Regions from separate parts of the Thermicanus aegyptius DSM 12793 genome, predicted to be linked through region 2. Evidence: a T-box and tRNA genes for the amino acid it is inferred to sense, from the RefSeq annotation. Region 2 holds a T-box; the other regions hold tRNA genes.
The links. The T-box of region 2 lies ahead of metG (methionine--tRNA ligase). A T-box ahead of a tRNA ligase gene usually reads a tRNA of that ligase, here a tRNA-Met.
Positions count from the first base shown of each region.

Region 1 (2,179 bases), 800 kb from region 2:
CCACACCGGCATATTATTATATTATAACACAAGTTGAATCATATTGTCCACAATAAAATTTTTACAGATTTTTACATTCGAACAACTTGACTCATTTATCATTTCGAGGTAATGTCGACACACCAACCGCACACAACTCCACCTCTCAACGTCGCTACAAAAGCGAGGCGGGTCAAAAGCGGTTGAAATTTACGGAGTTTGGCGATGCCTAACCGGAAAAAGCGAGGTCGACATTTCGCAAACCCCTTATCTATCAAGGCGTCCCGGCATTTCGCGCGAACCAAAACCGCCTCGTACAATTTTGAGTCGTGCGCGTCTGCCAATTCCGCCACACCGGCATAATCTATCGATTTCAATTACTTTCGCAAATCCATTCTATTTCTGATTCCCGTTCTCCGGCATCCGACTTCTGATTTCCGTAATATGGCGTGCCCGGAGGGATTCGAACCCCCGACCTTCTGATTCGTAGTCAGACACTCTATCCAGCTGAGCTACGGGCACATGAAGTATTCGAATTGGGGAAATCCCGCATCGATGAAATGGTGCCGAGGACCGGACTTGAACCGGTACGGTAGTCACCTACCGCAGGATTTTAAGTCCTGTGCGTCTGCCAATTCCGCCACCCCGGCACATGAAGAAAATGGAGCGGATGACGAGGCTCGAACTCGCGACCCCAACCTTGGCAAGGTTGTGCTCTACCAGCTGAGCTACATCCGCAAGTTTATGGCTATTGAAATAAAATGGCTGGGGTGGCTGGATTCGAACCAACGCATGACGGAGTCAAAGTCCGTTGCCTTACCGCTTGGCTACACCCCAATTTGACGATCAACCAAAGAACCCGTACAAAAGTTATTTTATTATTTTTTATTTCTTTTATCAAGGGGAGTTCATTCCTTCCCCTTAAAACGATGCCCCCGAGCGGGGATCGCTATACGACCTATGGTGGTGGCTCGAGACGGAATCGAACCGCCGACACGAGGATTTTCAGTCCTCTGCTCTACCGACTGAGCTATCGAGCCATCTGTTCATACATGGCGGTGCTGACGGGATTTGAACCCGCGATCTCCGGTGTGACAGACCGGCATGTTGACCCCTACACCACAGCACCACGAGTGCGACAATAAATATTGGTTGCGGGGGCAGGATTTGAACCTGCGACCTTCGGGTTATGAGCCCGACGAGCTACCGAACTGCTCCACCCCGCGATCTGAAGGATCACAGAAGATTCATGCGGATGGTGGACGGTGACGGGATCGAACCGCCGACCCCCTGCTTGTAAGGCAGGTGCTCTCCCGGCTGAGCTAACCGTCCTTTTCAATGTAAATGTAAAAGCGGTGAGGTGTAAGGGAAGATTGGTGACCCGTAGGGGATTCGAACCCCTGTTACCGCCGTGAAAGGGCGGTGTCTTAACCACTTGACCAACGGGCCGTCTCCGAACCGCGCCAAAGTTCCTTACACGAATTTCGTTTACCGTCTTCAACTTCTTAACTGGTGCTCCCGACAGGAATCGAACCTGCGACCTCATCCTTACCATGGATGCGCTCTGCCTACTGAGCTACAGGAGCATAGATGGCGGATAGGGTGGGATTTGAACCCACGGTACGGCTTATAACCGCACACACGATTTCCAATCGTGCTCCTTCGGCCACTCGGACACCTATCCATGGCTCCGCAGACAGGACTCGAACCTGTAGCCTACCGGTTAACAGCCGGTTGCTCCACCATTGAGCTACTGCGGAATAGTAGGGGCAAGACATATCATACTATGAAACCCATCGGGTTTTCAAGTCTTTTTTCCGAAAAGGGAAACACGATCGATACGGCAGCGACGTTTTTAAATATACCATCAATGCACCGGTGAAGTCAACAGGTTTTTTCTCCCTAATTTACTCCATTTCCCCATACTCTTCTCTTTGAACGTTTGCCAACCCATCCAATAAGGAGCGGAAAAGGGCGGGATATTCTTCCTCGCGAATGGTGCGAAAATCGAGGCAGAAGCGGTCTTGCACAATCCTTCCGATGACCGGAGGATTTGTTTGGCGAAGGGCTCTTTCTAATTGGACGGGACGGACTTGATCATGGGATAGAAGAAGCGCCCAGCTCGGAATCACATGGGTAGGCAGGGTACCTCCACCCACTTCGGATGAGACTTCCCCTAATTCAACCCGCCATTTCCTCT
Region 1 is NZ_KI783301.1:2,729,541-2,731,719, forward strand. Features, by position in the region: tRNA gene THEAE_RS0114425 (tRNA-Leu) at 1-10, opposite strand, end outside; tRNA gene THEAE_RS0114430 (tRNA-Arg) at 425-501, opposite strand; tRNA gene THEAE_RS0114435 (tRNA-Leu) at 541-629, opposite strand; tRNA gene THEAE_RS0114440 (tRNA-Gly) at 642-717, opposite strand; tRNA gene THEAE_RS0114445 (tRNA-Gln) at 742-816, opposite strand; tRNA gene THEAE_RS0114450 (tRNA-Phe) at 944-1,019, opposite strand; tRNA gene THEAE_RS0114455 (tRNA-Asp) at 1,033-1,108, opposite strand; tRNA gene THEAE_RS0114460 (tRNA-Met) at 1,129-1,205, opposite strand; tRNA gene THEAE_RS0114465 (tRNA-Val) at 1,236-1,311, opposite strand; tRNA gene THEAE_RS0114470 (tRNA-Glu) at 1,354-1,428, opposite strand; tRNA gene THEAE_RS0114475 (tRNA-Thr) at 1,490-1,565, opposite strand; tRNA gene THEAE_RS0114480 (tRNA-Ser) at 1,571-1,663, opposite strand; tRNA gene THEAE_RS0114485 (tRNA-Asn) at 1,665-1,739, opposite strand; gene selA (L-seryl-tRNA(Sec) selenium transferase) at 1,887-2,179, opposite strand, start outside.
Region 1: it has a tRNA-Met gene. The T-box ahead of metG (methionine--tRNA ligase) is inferred to sense a tRNA for this amino acid. The anticodon was not compared.

Region 2 (2,179 bases):
AAATCAAAGGGGAGATCACCCTGGTGGTGGAAGGGTCGGCCGAGGAAGAATCCTCGGAGAAAATAAACTGGTGGGATGGGATAAGTATTAAGGAACATGTGGAAATCTGGGTGCAAAGGGGGATGGATCGTAAGCAAGCCATCCTCACCGTGGCGAAGGAGAGAAAGATCTCAAAAAGAGAAGTATATCAAGCGATTCATGTGAAATAATCCCACCTGCCCGAAGACAGGTGGGATGTTCATTAGCGGGTAACCGCTTTTTTATCTTCTTCTACCAATGCTTCAATGCAGTGGTGGCAGATCACTTTGCCGTGGTAGTAAGTCAGCTGTTCTGCATTACCGCAGAAGATACAAGCAGGCTCATACTTTTTAAGGATGATCTTTTCTCCGTCAACATAGATCTCTAAAGCATCCTTTTCTGCGATACCCAAGGTACGGCGCAACTCAATCGGGATCACAACGCGGCCCAGTTCATCTACTTTACGAACAATCCCCGTAGATTTAATCATAAATGTACCCTCTCCTTACGTTCTCTTTGTATCAATTTTCGACAACCTTGTACATTTTGTATGATACCAAGCATTCCCATAAAAGTCAATAACATTTGCAGGAAAAAAATTGTAAATATTGCAGGAACTTTAATAACACGTACACCTTCGAGGCTTCTCTTCACGTGCAAATTGGGAATGATAAAAATTTCCACTTCGCCTTTATTCTCTCTTTTTTGAGGAAATAGGGGGAGAGAAAAATGGATATAATTTCCTTAAATTAAGGAAATACAGAGAACGAATGGAAGAATACTCTTGACACATGGGACTCTTTTTTGTATAATTTTAACAATCTAGTGCAAAGAAGAAAAACGATGAAGGGAAGAGTAGCCATGATCTTGCTTTCAAAGAGAGCCGGGAGGGTGGAAACCGGCAAAGCCGTCATGGTGAAAATGGCCCCAGATGTTGCTCCCACGAAGAGGAGAGTAGGGGGAGACGTATCCGGCGTTATCGGACGGCATGAAGAGGAATGAAGTCCCTTTGCCCATGGGGAAAGGGAGAAGTTGGGTGGTACCGCGGGATCGAACTCGCCCCAAGCAAGGGGTGGGTTTTTTCTTTTGTTGTTTTTAAGATTAGGATTTCCCCGGTTGGTAAAAGAATTTCAGGGGATTCGATTACAAGCAAGATGATCCAAGAGGAGGAAGATGAAATGAAACCTGCTTTTTACATCACATCGCCGATTTATTATCCCAGTTCAACCCTTCACATCGGCAATGCTTACACGACGATCGCCGCCGATGCCATGGCCCGTTACAAGCGGCTGAAGGGGTTTGATGTGTTTTATCTAACAGGGACGGACGAACATGGCCAGAAACTGCAGCGGAAAGCGGAAGGAGCCGGAAAAAAACCGCTGGAGTACATTGATCCGATCGTGGATTGGATTAAAGATCTTTGGAGGCAGCTAGATATCAGCTATGACGATTTTATCCGAACCTCTGAAGAAAGGCATGAAGAGGTCGTTCAGGAGATTTTTCGGAAATTAATGGATCAAGGAGATATCTACCTGGGGGAATATGAGGGCTACTACTGCGTGGAATGTGAAGCCTTTTGGACCCCTTTCCAGGCGAAGAAGGGGGATGAGTATCTCTGCCCGGATTGTGGACGTCCCGTCTCTTTGGTAAAAGAAGAGAGTTATTTCTTCCGACTTTCCAAATATCAGGATCAACTTCTTCATTACATTGAAACACATCCGGAATTTATCCAGCCGGAATCGAGAAGAAACGAGATGATTCAAAATTTCCTAAAACCGGGTTTAGAAGATCTCTCCGTATCCCGTACCAGTTTCGATTGGGGGATTCCGGTTCCGGGCAATCCGAATCATGTCATTTATGTCTGGATTGATGCCCTCTCCAATTACATTACCGCCATCGGATACGGCAGGGATGAGGAGAAATTCTCCCGCTATTGGCCTGCGGATATTCATTTAATCGGAAAGGATATTCTCCGTTTCCACACCATCTACTGGCCCATCTTGCTGATGGCGTTAGGCCTTCCCCTTCCGAAAAGGGTATTTGGCCATGGTTGGCTGCTGATGCCGGATGGGAAGATGTCCAAATCGAAGGGGAATGCGATTGACCCTAAATTTTTAATTGGCCGCTACGGTTCCGATGCGATCCGTTATTACCTGTTGCG
Region 2 is NZ_KI783301.1:3,534,180-3,536,358, forward strand. Features, by position in the region: gene rsmI (16S rRNA (cytidine(1402)-2'-O)-methyltransferase) at 1-209, shown strand, start outside; gene THEAE_RS0118740 (AbrB/MazE/SpoVT family DNA-binding domain-containing protein) at 242-508, opposite strand; T-box leader at 853-1,085, shown strand; gene metG (methionine--tRNA ligase) at 1,197-2,179, shown strand, end outside.

Region 3 (2,179 bases), 2.9 Mb from region 2:
GCACCAGGCGCAAACACTCCAAGCATCGCAGCTTGGGCGAGTCTGGACTTTCCTCTGCAGTGAAGAACTGCAGCGACTACACAGATTCCTTACAACTCATCATGATTTTCGCTCTTCTTCTTCTTCGTTAGATGGCGGTGCTGACGGGATTTGAACCCGCGATCTCCGGTGTGACAGACCGACATGTTAACCCCTACACCACAGCACCACGCATAAGTGAGCAAATGGCGGAGGAGGAGGGATTCGAACCCCCGTGGGTTTACACCCAAACGGTTTTCAAGACCGCCCCGTTGTGACCACTTCGGTACTCCTCCATTTTACCCTATTTTTCTCTTTTTATCCTACTTCTCACTTCTAAATCTGGTGGGCCCTGCAGGACTCGAACCTGCGACCAATCGGTTATGAGCCGACCGCTCTAACCAACTGAGCTAAGGGCCCGTGAAATGATGGCGTTCCAGGAGGGATTCGAACCCCCGGCCCACAGCTTAGAAGGCTGTTGCTCTATCCAGCTGAGCTACTGGAACATGGAGGGAGCACCCGGATTCGAACCGGGGAATAAAGGTTTTGCAGACCTGTGCCTTACCACTTGGCTATGCTCCCATATATGGGGCGGTCGAAGGGAATCGAACCCTCGAATGCCGGAGCCACAATCCGGTGCGTTCGCCACTTCGCCACGACCGCCATCATCATCCCCGAACATTGCAAATGTTACCTACTAAACCACATGCTTTTAACGAATTCCCGCCTATTTCTGGCGTAGAATTCGTTCCCCTGCACTTCAATCCTGGTTTCATCTACGATCCGCTTATACGTCTCACTTTTTTGAATGGCAGGGGCGGCAGGAATCGAACCCACACTAACGGTTTTGGAGACCGCTGTTCTACCGTTAAACTACGCCCCTATGAAAACGCTGGTAGCGGTGGAGGGAATCGAACCCACGACCTCACGGGTATGAACCGTACGCTCTAACCAGCTGAGCTACACCGCCATGGCGGAGTGAGAGGGATTCGAACCCTCGCTGGGTATAAACCCACTAACGGTTTAGCAAACCGTCCCCTTCGGCCTCTTGGGTATCACTCCAAATTTACCGTCATACATTTTATTTTATCTGTTTTATCCCAGAAGATCAAGGGAATGAACCGACAGAAGTTATCTTAACATAGCTTCCCCATTCGTTTCAAGCCTCTTTTTTCTTCCTCTTGAATGAAAAAGGCCCTTCTATTAGGGCCGCCTCATTCTCAGACACAGGATATTCCGGCTAACCTTCGTATCCACGTATACCTAAATTATAGGTGGAATGGTGGAGCATAGGGGGATCGAACCCCTGACCTCATGAATGCCATTCATGCGCTCTCCCAGCTGAGCTAATGCCCCATCCTTTTTAAGCGATCAGCAGAAATAAATGTATCATGATCCGATGGAAAATGCAACATCAATTTTTTCCAACTCCTAAAAAAAGAAGAGGAATGATTTCTCCCCTGTCGATTGATCATCTTCATCAGAAAAAGCGATTTCAACGGATCTCCCATCCTTTGATCGGAGATCCTGTTTTTCCTGCCCCTTTCTGCATAAGATATGTTGGAGGTGTTAGAAATGGCTCCTTTCCTGATCTATGCCCATCGGGGCGCCTCTGCCAGCACTCCCGAAAATACCATGGCCGCCTTCCGGTCGGCGTACCAAGAGGGGGCAGACGGAATTGAATGCGATGTCCGCCTTACAAAGGATCTCATCCCCGTCATCTTCCATGACTCCCATCTTGATCGAACCACAAACGGTACCGGACCGTTAGCCAAAATTACGTTCAAGGACCTGCAAAAGTTGGATGCCGGTTCATGGTTTCATCCAAGCTTTTCAGGAGAGAAGGTGCCGAGCCTCAAACACTTTCTGTCATGGGTCCAAAAAAGGCCTTTATTCATAAATTTGGAATTAAAGCCCTCCCCCGATCATAAGGAGATCCTGGAGAAAAAAGCATTGCGGTTGGTTCATGAATATGGCCTCATCGACCGCACCGTAATCTCTTCCTATGATGTAAACTCTCTCCTCACCCTTCGCCGTCTTGATGACCGGGTAAAAACCGCTCTCATCTACATTTACCAAACAGAGCCTTGGGCAATCGCCCGAGACGTGGGGGCATCCTCCTTGCATCCCTATTACCCCTTCCTTACCCTCGACATCTATT
Region 3 is NZ_KI783301.1:629,140-631,318, reverse strand. Features, by position in the region: RNA gene rnpB (RNase P RNA component class B) at 1-88, opposite strand, end outside; tRNA gene THEAE_RS0103345 (tRNA-Asp) at 133-208, opposite strand; tRNA gene THEAE_RS0103340 (tRNA-Ser) at 226-314, opposite strand; tRNA gene THEAE_RS0103335 (tRNA-Ile) at 362-438, opposite strand; tRNA gene THEAE_RS0103330 (tRNA-Arg) at 448-524, opposite strand; tRNA gene THEAE_RS0103325 (tRNA-Cys) at 526-600, opposite strand; tRNA gene THEAE_RS0103320 (tRNA-His) at 606-681, opposite strand; tRNA gene THEAE_RS0103315 (tRNA-Trp) at 828-901, opposite strand; tRNA gene THEAE_RS0103310 (tRNA-Met) at 912-988, opposite strand; tRNA gene THEAE_RS0103305 (tRNA-Ser) at 990-1,080, opposite strand; tRNA gene THEAE_RS0103300 (tRNA-Ala) at 1,299-1,374, opposite strand; gene THEAE_RS0103290 (glycerophosphodiester phosphodiesterase) at 1,594-2,179, shown strand, end outside.
Region 3: it has a tRNA-Met gene. The T-box ahead of metG (methionine--tRNA ligase) is inferred to sense a tRNA for this amino acid. The anticodon was not compared.